DNA from 2 places in the Streptomyces griseochromogenes genome. Region 2 is predicted to be linked to the other one. Evidence: riboswitches for the same ligand, from Rfam matches in the RefSeq annotation. Region 2 holds a riboswitch; the other holds the start of a gene.
The links. Region 2 has a riboswitch for guanidine ahead of AVL59_RS19760 (MBL fold metallo-hydrolase). Riboswitches for the same ligand answer to the same signal wherever they lie in the genome.

Region 1 (7,692 bases), 5.0 Mb from region 2:
AACGTACGGAGACCGAAACACCGAGCCGGACCACGTCGTACCGGACCATGACCGCCTTCACCCCGGCCGACGAGGAGCGGCGGCGCGGGGTACGGCGGATGAAGCTCACGGCGACCGGAATGCTGCTGTTCGTGGCTGTCGTCTACGTACTGGCCAAGTGGGGATCGCACCAGGGCGCGGGAGCCTGGACCGGATATGTGGCCGCCGCCGCGGAAGCCGGCATGGTCGGCGCACTGGCCGACTGGTTCGCCGTCACCGCGCTGTTCCGGCATCCCCTCGGCCTGCCGATCCCCCACACCGCCATCATCCCGACCAAGAAGGACCAGCTGGGCATCTCCCTCGGCGAGTTCGTCGGCGAGAACTTCCTCTCCGAGGACGTCGTACGGCAGCGGCTGCGCGCCGTCGGCATCGGCAGCCGGCTGGGCGCCTGGCTGGCCGAACCCGAGCACGCCGACCGCGTCACGGCCGAACTGGCCACCGCGCTCAGAGGCGCCCTGACCGTGCTGCGCGACTCCGACGTCCAGGCGGTCGTCACGGAGGCGATCACCCGGCGGGCCAACGCCCAGGAGATCGCACCCGGCATCGGCAAGATGCTGGAGAAGATCGTCGCGGACGGCGGACACAAACGGATGGTCGACCTGGTGGTGGCCCGCGCCCACGACTGGCTCGTGCTGCACCACGCCGACGTCATGGTCGCCGTCGAGGGCGGCGCACCCGGCTGGACCCCCCGGTTCGTGGACAAGAGGGTCGGCGAGCGCGTCTACAAGGAGCTGCTGCGCTTCGCCACCGAGATGCGCGACATGCCCACCCACCCCGCACGCGGCGCCCTCGACCGCTTCCTCACCGACTTCGCCTCCGACCTCCAGTCCGACACCGACACCCGCACGCGGGTGGAGCGGCTCAAGGGCGAAGTGCTGGACCGCGGAGAGGTGCAGGACCTGATCGCGTCCGCGTGGACGGCAGTACGCTCCATGATCGTCGCCGCGGCCGATGACGAACACAGCCAGCTGCGGATGCGGGTACGGGCCGCCCTACTGTCCCTCGGCACACGGATGGCGACCGAGCCGAAGGTCCAGGAGAAGGTCGACAGCTGGGTCGAGGGCGTGGCCGTGCACATCGTGACCACCTACCGCAAGGAGATCACCTCCCTGATCACCGACACCGTGGCCGGCTGGGACGCCGAGCACACCACCCGCAAGATCGAGGCGCACATCGGCCGCGACCTGCAGTTCATCCGGATCAACGGCACGGTGGTGGGCTCGCTGGCCGGCCTGCTGATCTACGTCGTGTCACGGACGCTCGGGGCCTGACCCGGCGGGGCGCGAGGGCCGAGGCCGCGGGGGCGGGTCCGCCGGGGATACTGGCCCCCATGACCCGCTTGATCCTCGCCACCCGCAACGCCGGAAAGATCACCGAGCTGAGGGCCATCCTCGCCGAGGCCGGACTCCCCCACGAACTCGTCGGCGCGGACGCCTACCCCGACGTCCCCGACGTCAAGGAAACGGGCGTGACGTTCGCGGAGAACGCCTTGCTGAAGGCCCACGCCCTGGCCCGGGCCACCGGCCTGCCCGCCGTCGCCGACGACTCCGGTCTCTGCGTGGACGTCCTGAACGGCGCCCCCGGCATCTTCTCGGCCCGCTGGGCGGGCAAGCACGGAGACGACCGGGCCAACCTGGAGCTGCTGCTGGCCCAGCTGTCCGACATCGCGGAGGAACACCGGGGCGCCCACTTCGCGTGCGCGGCGGCGCTCGCCCTGCCGGACGGGAGGGAGCGGGTGGTCGAGGGGCAGCTGCGGGGTGTCCTGCGGCATGCGCCGGTGGGCACGAACGGGTTCGGGTACGACCCGATTCTCCAGCCGGACGGCGAGACGCGGACGTGTGCCGAGCTGAGCCCCGAGGAGAAGAACGCGATCAGCCATCGGGGGAAGGCGTTTCGGGCGTTGGTGCCGGTGGTGCGGGAGTTGTTGGGCTGAAGGCACAGAAACGGCCTGCGAATCACACTTACGATTCGCAGGCCGTTCAAGTGCGGCGGAAGGGATTCGAACCCTCAAGCCCGGTCAGGGGCCACAGATCCTAAGTCTGCTGCGTCGCCATTGCGCCACCGCCGCTAGCCGCCTGCCATCGTACCGGGAGTCGCTGGCTGCCTTCTGCCTCCCCTGCACCAGGTGCTAGTGATCGCGTGGCAGTTGGGGCACAGCAACCGCAGGTTCTCGCGCCGGTCATCGCTCCCATCCCCGTTGACGTGGTCGACCTCCAGCGTCATGGGCTTGCCGAGCCACTCCGGCTCGACCCCACAATCTGCGCACCGTTCCGGTACTCCCACGTCCCGGAGAGCACGACGCAGCAGCGCGGTGTCCGTTCGGCGCTTGCCCTCGTGACGGACCAGGATGTCCTCAGGGCCTTTCGCGTTGTGGCTCCGCTTACCGCGCCGGTGCCCCTGCCCGCTTCATGAGATATCGCCGGAGGTTGGCGTACGACCGCACACCCAGAAAGGCGATGGCCTCGTCAACGTCGGAGCACTGTGCGGCAGCTTCTTCCAGCCGCTCGCGGGTGTACTGCACACCGCTGCTCATCGGGCACCCCTGCCACGCCCCCGGTAAGTGTCCGTTACAGAATGGCAGTTGGGGCAGAGGAAGCGCAGGTTGTCGATGCGGTTGTCCCGCCAGTTGCCGTCGATGTGATCGACCTCCAGCGGCAGCGGCTTCCCCCGCCACACCGCCTCGATTCCACACAGGGCACAGCACTCTTCCAGGCCCTGGGCGAGCAGCGCTTGCTTGAGACGATCGCTCGGGACTCGCCGGGCCTGAGTGTCCCGCAGCTCGACGAGCACGGCTTCTGCCGTCCGACGAGGCCTGGCGTCGACACCTCGCGGTGGCACCTGGAAGTGCGAAGTATCGATCCCATACGCCTTGATCCGCCGACTGATTTGCGTGTGGTGACCGCCCACGACCTCCAGCCCGAGCCGCCGCAGTACCTCGCACATGTTCGTGGAGGCGGCCACCGCCTGCTCAAGGATTTCCCGTGTCCACCTCACCCCCTCCCGCTCGAAGTGCGACACATCCACTCCCAGCTTCCTCATCCGCCCGAGCACGTACCGCCGCGTCGAGCTCTTCGGGTCCACCCCTAACCGCTCCAACGCCTCCGACAGCGTCCGCGCCCCGCGAGCCGCCTCCTCCAGCCGCTCCTTGGTGTACGCACTGGCCCCCATCGAGTCCCCCTCCGTTCCGGCTGCGCATTCGCAGCTCGCACGGAGTAACTAACCGTTTATCGGACAGTCACGCCCGGAATGGAAACAGCCCGCGCCGGGGCATCCCGGCGCGGGCTGTTCAGCAGGAGGAAATTGCCCTCAGGGACTCAGATCCCCAGGTCCTTGATGATCTTGGCTACGTGGCCCGTCGCGCGGACGTTGTACAGGGCCCGTTCGACCTTGCCCTCCTCGTCCACGACGACCGTGGAGCGGATGACGCCCATGTACGTCTTGCCGTAGTTCTTCTTCTCGCCGAAGGCGCCGTAGGCGTCGAGGACCTTCTTGTCGGGGTCGGCGAGGAGGGTGACCTTCAGGGACTCCTGCTCGCGGAACTTGGCCAGCTTCTCCGGCTTGTCGGGAGAGATGCCGATGACGTCGTAGCCGGCGCCGGCCAGGAGGGAGAGGTTGTCCGTGAAGTCGCAGGCCTGCTTGGTGCAGCCGGGGGTCAGGGCCGCGGGGTAGAAGTAGACGATGACCTTGCGGCCCTTGTGGGAGGAAAGGGACACCTCGTTGCCGTCGGCATCCGGGAGGGTGAAGGCGGGGGCCACGTCCCCGGGCTGGAGTCGCTCGCTCATCGGTCCAGCGTAACGGGGGGCGTTGCGGCGCGGCGGGGGGTGGAGCTGACAGACTGTCCAGGACAGCATCAGGAGACTTCGGAGGCCGTACGGTGGCGGACACGTCGGACACCAGAACCCCGGCGCAGATCGAGGCGGACATCAAGCGCCGCCGTGACGTGCTGGCCGAGACGCTCGACGAGATCGGGGTGCGGGTGCATCCGAAGACGATCGTCGGGGATGCCAAGGCCAAGGTCGTCGCCAATGTCGATCACACGGTCGGGCGGGCTTATGTCCAGGTCAATCGGGTGGTGAGTGAGGTGCGGGCGCAGTTCGTGGACGAGGAGGGCGCGCCCAGGCTGGAGCGGGTCGTCCCTGTCGCGCTTGTCGTCGTGGGTGTGGTGGGGCTGCTCGCCCTCGGGTCACGGCGGCGCAAGAGCTGACAAGGCGGAGTCGAGCGGGTGGTCCTGGGTCGTACGGGCGGGTCCGAGGCAGGTAGGTTCGAGGCGTGAGCGCCAACAGAAACCAGCAGAGCAACCCTCAGCACGACAAGCTGCCCATTCGGATGCTGCATGACCGGGTGCTGGTCAAGCAGGACACGGGTGAGGGCGAGCGGCGGTCGGGCGGCGGCATCCTGATTCCCGCGACCGCGGCGGTCGGGCGGCGGCTGGCCTGGGCCGAGGTCGTCGCGGTCGGGCAGAACGTGCGGACGGTGGAGCCCGGCGACCGTGTTCTGTTCGACCCGGAGGACCGTGCCGAGGTCGAGGTGCGGGGCGTGGCGTATGTGCTCATGCGGGAGCGCGATCTGCACGCGGTGGCCGCGGACCGGTTCGAGGGCGGCGAGGACTCCACCGGCCTGTACCTCTGATTCGGTCGATTCGATGGCCGATGGGGGCTGGTGACTGTTGTCACCAGCCCCTTTTGTCGTCCCTTTGCTATGTTCGAAGGAGCCCGACGAGACGCGCCGTACCGGGATGCAGGCAAAGACGACGCACCGAAGAAGAGTCGTTCTCGTCTCGGAGGTGTTTGTCGTGGCCTGGGTGCTGCTTGTGGTCGCCGGTCTGCTGGAAGTGGGCTGGTCGATCGGGATGAAGTACACCGACGGATTCACCCGGCTCGTGCCCAGTGTGCTCACCGGTGCCGGGATCGTCGCCAGCATGGTGTTGCTGTCGTACGCCGCGAAGTCCCTGCCGATCGGTACGGCGTACGGCGTGTGGGTGGGGATCGGGGCGGCCGGGGCGGCGGTGCTCGGCATGGTGGTGCTGGGTGAGCCGGTCACCGCCGCCCGGATTTTCTTCGTCTGTCTGCTGCTGGTCGCCGTGGTGGGGCTGAAGGCGACCAGCGGTCACTGAAGGTCGCTAGCCGGTCACTGTGGTTGGCCCGCTGTGACGCCGCCGTCCGTGGTGCCGACGTCGGTTCCGCCGTCGGTGGTCGTGCCGCCCCCGTCGGTACCGCCTGGTGCGCCGCCGCCGGTGGTCGTGCCACCGCCGTCGGTACCACCGGGTGTGCCGCCGCCCGTGGTGGTGGTGCCGCCGCCGTCGGTGGTCGCACCGCCGTTCGTCGTGGGGGTACCGCCGGTCGTGCCGCCGTTGGTGGGGGTGCCGGTGGTGTCACCGCCGGTCGTGCCGTGGGTCGGCTTGCCGCCGTCCGTGGGGGTGCCGGTGGTGCCGCCGTTGTCCTGGGTTCCGGTGGTGCCGGGTGTGGACGGGGCCTGCGAGGGGGGAGCCTGGACGTCGGCGCCCTGCTGGAGTTCTAGGTCGAAGTCGGAGACCGGCTTGCCCTTGAGTGCGTTGCGGGTGAACTGGGCCCAGATCTCGGTGGGTGCGCCGCCGCCGTTGATGCGGGGCAGGCCCAGTGCGCCGTAGAGCGGTTTGTGGCCGGCGGTGACCGGGTCCTGGCCCATGACGGAGACGACGGTGGCGAGTTCGGGGGTGTAGCCGGCGAACCAGGCCGCGGTGTCCTCCTCGGCGGTGCCGGTCTTGCCCGCGGCGGGGCGGCCGGCCTCCTGTGCCGCGGTGGCGGTGCCGTTGTCGACCACGCTCTGCAGGACGGAGGTGGTGGTGTCGGCGGCCTCGCGGCTGACGGCCTGCTTGACCGGCTCGTCGGGCAGCTTGACCTGTTCGGTGCCCTCCTTGGTGATCTTCTCGATCATCGTGTACGTGCCGTGCCTGCCGTGGTTGGCGAGGGTCGCGTACGCCTCGGCCATGTCGAGGACGCTGGCGGTGGCGGTGCCGAGGGCGATGGACGGGTAGGGCTGGAGGTCCTTGGTGTCGGAGGGGATGCCGAGGTCGACGGCGGTCTGCTTGACCTTGGCGGGGCCGACGTCGACGGCCATCTGGGCGTACACGGTGTTGACCGACAGGTCGGTGGCCTTGCGGACGGTGATGTCGCCGTAGGACTTGGAGTCCTCGTTCTCGGGGGCGTAGGGGCCGCCGCTCCAGCCTTGTACGGGGCGCTTGTTGGTGCCGTCGTAGTAGGTGTTGGGGCTGACGGTCTGGCCGTCCTGGGTGGTCGAGCCGTTCTGGACCGCGGAGGTGAAGACGAACGGCTTGAAGGTGGAGCCGACCTGGAAGTCACCGCGGGTGGCACCGTTGGTGTACTGCTTCACGTAGTCGATGCCGCCGTACATGGCGACGACCTTGCCGGTCTTGGGGTCGACGGAGGCTCCGCCGGCGCGGACGTTGTTGTCGACCTTGTTGTTCTTCTTGTCCAGCTTGGACATCAGCCGGTCGTTCACGGCCTTGACGAAGGCGTTCTGCTTGTCCTTCTGGAAGGTCGTGGTGATGCGGTAGCCGCCCAGGGCCAGCTTGTCGGGGTCGATGATGTTGTTGGTGGTCAGGTAGTGCTTGACCGCCTCGACGAGGTAGCCGCGCTGGCCGGACAGGCCGGTGGAGACGGTCTGTTCCTTCGGCATGGGGAACTTCATGCCGGTGCGCTTGGCCTCGCTGAGCCAGCCCTTCTTGACCATGCCGTCCAGGACGTAGTTCCAGCGGGCGAGGGCCGCGGACTTGTTCTCGGGGTGGGCGACGACGTCGTACTCGCTCGGGGCGTTGACGAGGGCGGCGAGGTAGGCGGCGCGGGCCGGGTCGAGGTCGGTGGCGTCCCTGCCGTAGTAGGCCTGGGCCGCGGCCTGGATGCCGTAGGCGTTGCGGCCGAAGTAGCTGGTGTTGAGGTAGCCCTCGAGGATCTGGTCCTTCGACTTGTTCTGGTCCAGCTTGATCGAGATGAAGAATTCCTTGGCCTTGCGGGTGATCGTCTGTTCCTGGGCCAGGTAGTAGTTCTTCACGTACTGCTGGGTGATGGTGGAGCCGGACTGCTTGCCCTTGCCGGTGGCGGTGTTCCAGCCGGCGCGGAGCATGGCCTTGGGGTCGACGGCGGACTCGGTGTAGAAGTCGCGGTCCTCGGCGGCCAGGACGGCGTGCTGGGCGTCCTTGGAGATCTGGGCGAGGCTGACGCTCTCGCGGTTGATCTTGCCGTCGCGGGCGAGCTGGGAGCCGTCGGCGTAGAGGTAGACGTTGCTCTGCTTGGTGGCGAGGGCGTTGGCCGGCGGGATCTTCACGAGCGAGTAGCCGAGGAAGAAGAGGCCGACGATCAGCAGGACGCCGATCACGAAGGTGCCGAGCACCATGCGCCAGGTGGGGATGAGCCGGCGCCAGCCGGTCCGCTTGGGCCGCTTGGGCTTCTTGCCGCCCTTGCCTCCGCCTCCGTCGCCGCCGCTGGCCGCGAGGGCGGCGGGTGCGTCGGCGGGGCCGGCTTCGGGGGTGCGGTTGGTGGGGGCGGCGCCCGGGGTGGCGCGGCCGGTGGAACCGGTGCCCGAAGGGGTGGAGCCGGTGCCGGGGTTGGCGCGGCTGGTGGAGCCGGTGCCCGAAGTGGTGCGGTCGGTGGGGGCCGT
Region 2 (7,692 bases):
CCACGGGTGCCTGAGGGGTCCGAAGTCACTGAGGTAGACGATCAGGCCCATGCCGATCAGGTAGACGGGCAGCCACTGGGCGGCGCGCAGGTCGAGTTGCGGAGTGATCGGGTTCATCTTGAACAGCCGGTTCGCCACCAGGATGACGTAGCCGATGAGGATGGCGACGCCGAGCTTCCAGTCGGTGGTCCACCCCGACCACAGGATCAGCAGATTGGCCACGACGAAGGCCAGCGGAGACATCCAGCTGCCTCCGGGGAGCCGGTAGGGGCGATGTGCGTCCGGCAGCCGGTTGCGGAACACACCGAAGGAGAGCGGCGCTCCGGCGTACATGAGCACGCTGGCGCTGGTGATCAGCCCGACGAGGGAGCGCCAGCTGGGGAAGGGCAGGAAGCAGACGCAGCCGATCACGAAGGCGGTGATGAGGCCCGCCCAGGGGACGCCGCGCCGGTTGGTGGTCTCGAACACGGAGGGCACGTAGCCGTTTCGGCTGAGGCCATAGGAGACGCGGGAGGAACCGGTGATGTAGATCAGGCCGGTACCGGCGGGAGAGATCACGGCGTCGAGGTAAAGGATCGTGGCCAGCCAGCCGAGGCTGATGAGGGTGGCGACCTGGGCGAACGGGCCGCTGAGCGCGTTGAACGCGGAGGTGGCCCAGTGGCTGCCGATCTGGGAAGCGGGCAGTGCCGCGAGGAAGGCCACCTGGAGGAGGATGTAGATCACGATGCCGAGGACGATCGACCCGATCACCGCCCGCGGGATGTCCCTCTTGGGGTTGGCGCTCTCACCGGCGAGTTGGTCGGCCTGCTCGAACCCGAGCAGCGCGAAGATGATGCCGCTGGTGGAGACGGCGGACAGGATGCCCTTGGCGCCGTAGGGGTCGAATCCGTCGGCGGCGGTGAAGTTGCTGGTGTGGAACTGGGCGACGGCGAAGACGAAGATCGTCAGGAGAGGGACGCCGACCTTCCACCAGGTGGCCGCGCTGTTGGTCCGTGCCAGCAGACGGATGCTGAGGAAGTTGACGGCCGTGATGACAGCCATCAGGCCCGCCGCGACAGCGATGCCGGGTGGGGTCAGGACGTGTTCGCCGCCCTGGATCTTCTCCCAGCCGCTCGCCCAGGAATAGTGCTGGGCGTAGGTGATCATCGCCAGTACCTCGATGGGCGCCACCGTGGCCGCCTGCAGCCACGAGAACCAGCCGAACGACGCGCCCGCGGCCCCGCCGAACGCGTAGTGCGGGAAGCGGGCGGTGCCGCCGGACACCGGATACATGCCGCCCAGTTCGGCGTGTACCAGCGCGAGAATCAGGATCGCCAGGCCGCCGATGCCCCAGGAGATGATCGCCGCGGGTCCCGCAGCGGCCAGGGCGCCTTGAGCGCCGAACAGCCATCCGGATCCGATGATCGAGCCCTCGGACGCCCAGATGAGCCCGACAAAGCCGATCTCCCGCCTCAGTCCCGGCCGGTGGGATTCCGAGGTGGGCGGCGATTGCGACGCGGCCATGTCCCACGTCCCCTCAATCAGGGTGATGCTCACCACCATCGTGCCACCAGCTGGGCCGGAGCGGGGATGGGCCGTGCATCGAAACCGCGGCTCTTCGGTCAACGAACGGCCACTTGGGGCGGGCGTTCCCGAAGTGCGCCGTATCCGATGAAGTACGCGGGCAGGCGGCGCGCCCATCGTGACCCGGTGAGCAGGCGCACGAGGCGCTCGGCCCGCTCCGCGCTGCCGAGCGGGGGCCGGCCTTGCAGGACGGGAGCGATGACGCGGGCGTGGGCCAGCCGTTGAAGCGCCTGTGTGGCCACCGTGGTGGGACGGCGGCGGCGCTGTACCCCTCGGACGTCGTGCGGGCGCACGGTCCCGCGGCGCAGGGGCTCGGCCAGATAGCGGGCGGCGGCCACGGCGTCCTGGACGGCGAGGTTGATCCCGATGCCGAAGACCGGAGACATCGCGTGCGCGGCGTCGCCGATGCACAGCAGGCCTGGACGGTGCCAGCGGCGGAGCCGGTCCAGGCGTACGTCGAGGAGTTTGACCTCGTCCCACGAGCCGAGGGCGTCCGCTCGGTCGGCGATCCAGGGCACGGCGGCGGCGAAGTCGGCCATGAATCGGTCGAGTCCGGCGGCGCGGCGCCGTGTGTCGGTGCCCTTGGGGATGAGCGCGGCGCACTGCCAGTAGTCGCCGCGGTCGATCATGGCGGTCAGGAAGCGGTCACCGGCGCCGCCGACGAGTCCGCGCGGGTCGCCCTCGTGCCGCGGCAGGCGGAACCACCAGGCGTCCATCGGGCAGACGAAGCGGCGCAGTCCCAGCTCCGGCCGGGAGCGGGCCAGTGAGCCGCGGCCGTCGCAGGCGACGGTGAGGACGGCCCGCAGCTCGCCGGCGCGGCCGTCCGCGGTGCGGTAGCGCACCCCGGCCACCCGGCCGGACTCGACGAGGAAGGAGGTCGCCTCGGTGCTCATCCTCAGGTCGAAGGACGGTTCGCGCCGGGCCTCGTCCACGAGGAGGTCCAGCAGATCCCACTGGGGCACCATCGCCACGTAGTTGTAGGGGCCTCGCAGCACGGTGAGGTCGGAGATCGTGACCGGTGAGCGGCCGGCTCCGACGGGCAGCTGGACGGTGCGTACCCGGCGCTGCGGCAGCCGGGCGAAGCGCTCGGCCAGACCCAATTCGTCGAGCAGCGCGAGGGTTGAGGGGTGGACGGTGTCGCCGCGGAAGTCACGCAGGAAGTCGGCATGCTTCTCCAGGACCGTCACCGCGACTCCGGCCCGGGCCAGCAGCAGGGCGAGCACCATGCCCGCGGGGCCGCCTCCCACCACACAGCATGTGGTCCGTTCCATGGCAGTCCTGCCCTTCACGAGACCATTAATTCATCGGTCGATGAATACTATACTCCACGCCGCGCCCGCGCACCGGCTCCGGACCGAAGTCGCGGGGCGAGGCGCCGTGTGCGGCAGGGGCGACGAACGGGCGGGACGAACATGCCGCCAGGTGGAGCAATCACCGGTGCGCCGAGGCCCGGCGCTGGAGGCTGGACCTCTTGTCGGGGTCGTGTGACAGGAGTCCGCAGTGCGAAGGCCGCGTAAGCCGAACCGTCGGGCATGCCGTGCCCCCGCAGGGCACGTCTTCCGGGCCGCTCTGGCAGCTTCCACGGCTTCCGCGCGCAGGAGCGACTGGTGAGGAACGGGCGCGCCGTTCGGGAGCCCGAGGCCGAGATGGCCGCACGGACTCGGCTGTCCGCGCCTCCGGGGTGGATGCGATGGCTTCCGATCCTGTACGTCATGGCCCTTCTGGCGGTCGAACCCCTTACGCCGGTGGACTGGCCGGTGAGCTTCGCACTGATCGCCGTACCTCTGGTGGCCGCGTTCGCGCACGGGCCCCTGGTGGTCGCCGGCGCCACGGTGTTCGCCGTGCTCTTCGAAGGAGTGCTGGCCGGTACTCCGTGCTGCGCGGGCCGGTCCGTCGGGTACCTGTGGGACCGCCACTACGTGGCCTCCTACATCTGCACCGCCTTGGTGGGTGCCCTCGGCACGGTCCTGGCCTCCCATCGGACCCGCCGTGAGCGCACGCTCGCCGATGTGCGCTTCGTCGCCGAGATCGCCCAGCGCGTCCTGCTCAGACCGGTTCCGCGCCGGATCGGCAACCTTCTCCTGGAGAGCCTCTACCTCTCCGCCGCCGCGGAGGCACGCATCGGCGGCGACCTCTACGAGGCCGTCCCCACCTCGTACGGGGTCCGTCTGCTCATCGGCGATGTCCGCGGCAAGGGTCTGCTCGCGGTCGAGACCGCCGCCGCCATGCTCGGCGCGTTCCGCGAGGCCGCGCACGACGAACCCGACCTCGCCTCCCTGGCGGACCGCGTGGAGACGAGCATGGACCGCAGGGCGGACCGGCTCGGCGGAAGCGAGCTGGGCGAACGGTTCGTGACCGCCGTCTTCGCCGAGATCCCACCCGAGGGACATGTCGTACGCGTCGTCAACTGCGGCCATCCGCCGCCCATCCTCATCCGCCGCGACGAGGCGCGTGAGCTGGACCGAGGGCGGTCGGGCCCTCCGTTGAACCTCGGCATGCTCGTCGACGACCCCTATCAGGTCGACGTCTACGACTTCCGTCCTGGCGACCAGATCCTGCTGTACACGGACGGCATCACGGAGACCCGCGACTCCTCCGGCTCCTTCTACCCCCTTCTCCAGCGCCTCCGTTCCTGGGGCCCCCTGCCGCCCCGGGAGCTGCTGGAGCAGCTCCACCACGACCTGCTGGCCTACAGCCACAACCAGTTGCAGGACGACACCGCGGCGCTCACGGCCTGTCTGCTCGCCGAGGAACCATCCGTGCCGCATCCGCCGCGGGCCGGGTCGGGCGAGGGCGCCGAGCCGTGTTGACGCCGGCGGGTGTCACGGCCCGCACGGCGGTGTTCCGGACTCGCCGGTGACGGCCGGATGCCAGGGGATCGGCGCGGGCCGCCGTCCGGTCTCACCCGCAGGACGGCGTGGTAGCGTCCCGTCGGAGGCTCGGACGTGCCTGCCCCGGACGAGATGTGCGCCGTACCCGGCCCGCCAAGACGACGCACGCGCGGAGGCATCGTGGACGCCCGTACGCGGCTGATCGACTTCACTGGCGCCCCTCCACGGGCGCGCCCGCTGGACGTGAGGTGGATCCACGGCTCGCCGTCGGCGAAGCACAACACCGACCCGGACATCCAGGTCCACGCGTACGACGAGCACACCTTCATCCTGCGGCAGAACATGGCGGTCCACTACGAGGCGCCGTTCCTGTTCCTGCTGTGCGGAAACGAGCGGGCGGTGCTCATCGACACCGGCGCCACCGAGTCCGCCGAGTTCTTCCCGCTGCGCCACGTGGTCGACGGGCTCCTCGCGGACTGGCTCGCCCGGCATCCCCGGGAGGACTACCAACTGCTCGTGCTGCACACCCACGGGCACGGTGACCACATCGCGGGCGACGCCCAGTTCGCGGGCCGCCCCGGCACCACGGTGGTCGGCGCCGGCCTTTCCACCGCCTGGCGGTACTTCGGGTTCGACACGGACCCGGACGCCGTCGCCGTCGTCGATCTGGGCGGCCGGGAGCTGGAGTGCCTGGCCACGCCGGGCCACCACGAGGCGGCGGTCACCTACTACGACCCGGCCACCGGCCTCCTGCTGACCGGTGACAGCGTCTATCCGGGGCGGCTCTACATCCAGGACGTGCCCGCCTTCGCGCGCAGCATCGACCGGCTGATCGAGTTCGCCGACAGCCGGCCGGTCACCCATGTGCTCGGCTGCCACATCGAGATGACGACCGAACCGGGCGTGGACTATCCGGTCCGCACCACCTACCAGCCCGACGAGCCCCCGCTCCAGCTGCCGCCCGCCCGCCTCCGCCGGATCCGCGAGGCGCTCACCGGCCTCGGCGACGACCTGACCCGGCGCGCCTACGACGACTTCGTCCTGTGCCCGCACTCCTGAGCGGCCGGGAGGGACCGCCTCCCGGCCGCTCGGGCAGCCGCTCAGGCGGCCGTCGCACCGCCGTGTCGGTCCCGGTCACGGTGGATCGGTGTGTTCGTGCCGGTCAGGGGAACGCCCGTCCCGCCGCGCCTGGCGGCGACGATCTCCGCCACGATCGACAGGGCGGTCTCCTCCGGGGTGCGGGCGCCGAGGTCAAGGCCGATCGGGGACCGCAGCCGGGCCAACTCGCGCTCGGTCACGCCTTCCTCCCGCAGCCGCCGATGGCGTTCCTCGTGGGTGCGGCGCGAGCCCATCGCACCGACGAACGACACCGGCATCCCGAGGGCCGCCTTCAGCAGCGGTATGTCGAACTTCGCGTCGTGGGTGAGCACGCACAGGACCGTGCGGGCGTCGGTCCCGGTGCGGCGCAGGTAGCGGTGCGGCCAGTCGACGACCACCTCGTCGGCGTCGGGGAAGCGGGCAGGTGTGGCGAAGACGGGGCGGGCGTCGCAGACGGTCACGTGGTAGCCGAGGAACTTGCCGGCCCGCGCCAGCGCCGACGCGAAGTCCACCGCGCCGAAGACGATCATGCGCGGGGGCGGCACGTTCGACTCGACCAGCAGGGTGAGGCCGCCGGGGCAGTGCGAGCCGTCCTCGGCGATGTCCACGGTGCCGGTCCGCCCCGCCTCCAGCAGCGCCCGGGCCTCGGCGGCCGCCGTCCGGTCCAGCTCCGGGTGCGAGCCGAGAGCGCCCTCGTAGGTGCCGTCGTCTCGCACCAGCAGGGCCCGGCCGAGCAGTTCCGCCGGCCCGCGGGCGACCCGGGCCAGGGCGACCGGTTCGCCCCGGCCCGCGGCCGACAGGGCCGACGCCGGGACGGTCCGGGCGGGCGCGTGCCCGCCCAGCGGCGTGATCAGCACATCGATCGTCCCGCCGCAGGTCAGTCCCACGGCGAAGGCGTCCTCGTCGCTGTAGCCGAAGTGTTCCGTGACGCTCTCGCCCGTCTGGAGCGCCTCCCGGCACAGGTCGTAGACCGCGCCCTCCACACAACCGCCGGACACCGAGCCGATGACCGTGCCCGCGCTGTCGACGGCGAGGGCGGCGCCGGGGCCGCGCGGCGCGCTGCCGCCCACCGCGAGCACGGTGGCGACGGCGAAGTCCCGGCCCTCCTCGGCCCAGGTCAAAAGCTCCTCGGCGATGTCAAGCACGGGGTGCCCCGGCCTGGATGACGCGGTCCGGCCGGATCGGCAGGCTGCGGTGGCGTACGCCGGTCGCGTGCCAGACCGCGTTGGCGACGGCGGCGGCCGCACCCACGATGCCGACCTCGCCGATGCCCTTGATCCCGACCGGGTCCCCCGGGTCCGGGTCGTCGATCCATTCGGCCTCGATGTGCGGCACGTCCGCGTGCGTGGCCACGTGGTAGCCCGCGAGGTCGGCGCCGACATGGCCGCCGAAGGCACGGTCCCGGACGGCCTCCTCGTGCAGGGCCATGGAGATGCCCCAGATCATGCCGCCCACGAACTGGCCGCGTGCGGTCAGCGGGTTGACGATGCGGCCCGCCGCGAAGATGCCGAGCATGCGCCGCACGCGCACCTCGCCGGTGTCGACGTCCACGGCCACCTCGGCGAACTGCGCCCCGAAGGAGTGGCGTTCGGCGGGGGCGAGGGCGCCGATGGCCTCGGTGGTGTCCGACCGTACGGTGATGCCCTCCGGGGGGATGTCGCCGCTCAGGGCCAGCCTGTCGCGCAGTTCGCCGGCCGCGGCGGTGACCGCCCAGGACCAGGAGCGGGTGCCCATGGACCCTCCGGCGATCATCGCCGGTCCGAAGTCGCTGTCGCCGATGCGCACACGGACGCGCTCCGGGAGGACGCCGAGGGCGTCCGCGGCAACCAGGGTGAGGGCCGTACGGGCTCCGGTGCCGATGTCGGCCGCGGCGATCCGGACGGTGAAGGTGCCGTTCGCGTGGGCGGTCACGGTCGCCGTGGACGGCATGGCGCCCGCGTGGAAGGAAGCGGCCGCCATGCCGGTGCCGAGCAGCCGGCGGCCGTCCTTGCGTACGCCGGGACGCGGGTCCCGGTCAGCCCAGCCGAACCTGCGGGCACCCTCCCGCAAGCACGCCGGCAGATGGCGGCCCGAGAACGGCAGGCCGGAGACCGGCCCCTTGTCGGGTTCGTTGCGCAGGCGCAGCTCGATCGGGTCGATGCCGCACTTCTCCGCGAGTTCGTCCAGTGCCGCCTCCAGCGCGAACGACCCCGGCGCCTCG

Region 1: another riboswitch for guanidine. It lies ahead of sugE (quaternary ammonium compound efflux SMR transporter SugE); the one in region 2 lies ahead of AVL59_RS19760 (MBL fold metallo-hydrolase).

What each region holds. Positions count from the first base shown of each region.
Region 1 covers NZ_CP016279.1:9,681,741-9,689,432, forward strand. The annotation lists gene AVL59_RS42175 (DUF445 domain-containing protein) at 1-1,310, shown strand, start outside; gene rdgB (RdgB/HAM1 family non-canonical purine NTP pyrophosphatase) at 1,370-1,972, shown strand; tRNA gene AVL59_RS42185 (tRNA-Leu) at 2,024-2,107, opposite strand; partial or broken gene AVL59_RS42190 (HNH endonuclease) at 2,107-2,572, opposite strand; gene AVL59_RS42195 (HNH endonuclease signature motif containing protein) at 2,569-3,207, opposite strand; gene bcp (thioredoxin-dependent thiol peroxidase) at 3,354-3,821, opposite strand; gene AVL59_RS42205 (DUF3618 domain-containing protein) at 3,914-4,243, shown strand; gene AVL59_RS42210 (GroES family chaperonin) at 4,366-4,668, shown strand; guanidine-III (ykkC-III) riboswitch at 4,725-4,796, shown strand; gene sugE (quaternary ammonium compound efflux SMR transporter SugE) at 4,832-5,152, shown strand; gene AVL59_RS42220 (transglycosylase domain-containing protein) at 5,167-7,692, opposite strand, start outside.
Region 2 covers NZ_CP016279.1:4,659,302-4,666,993, reverse strand. The annotation lists gene AVL59_RS19775 (APC family permease) at 1-1,503, opposite strand, end outside; gene AVL59_RS19770 (FAD-dependent oxidoreductase) at 1,602-2,834, opposite strand; gene AVL59_RS19765 (PP2C family protein-serine/threonine phosphatase) at 3,276-4,373, shown strand; guanidine-III (ykkC-III) riboswitch at 4,495-4,562, shown strand; gene AVL59_RS19760 (MBL fold metallo-hydrolase) at 4,575-5,453, shown strand; gene AVL59_RS19755 (XdhC family protein) at 5,495-6,637, opposite strand; gene AVL59_RS19750 (xanthine dehydrogenase family protein molybdopterin-binding subunit) at 6,630-7,692, opposite strand, start outside.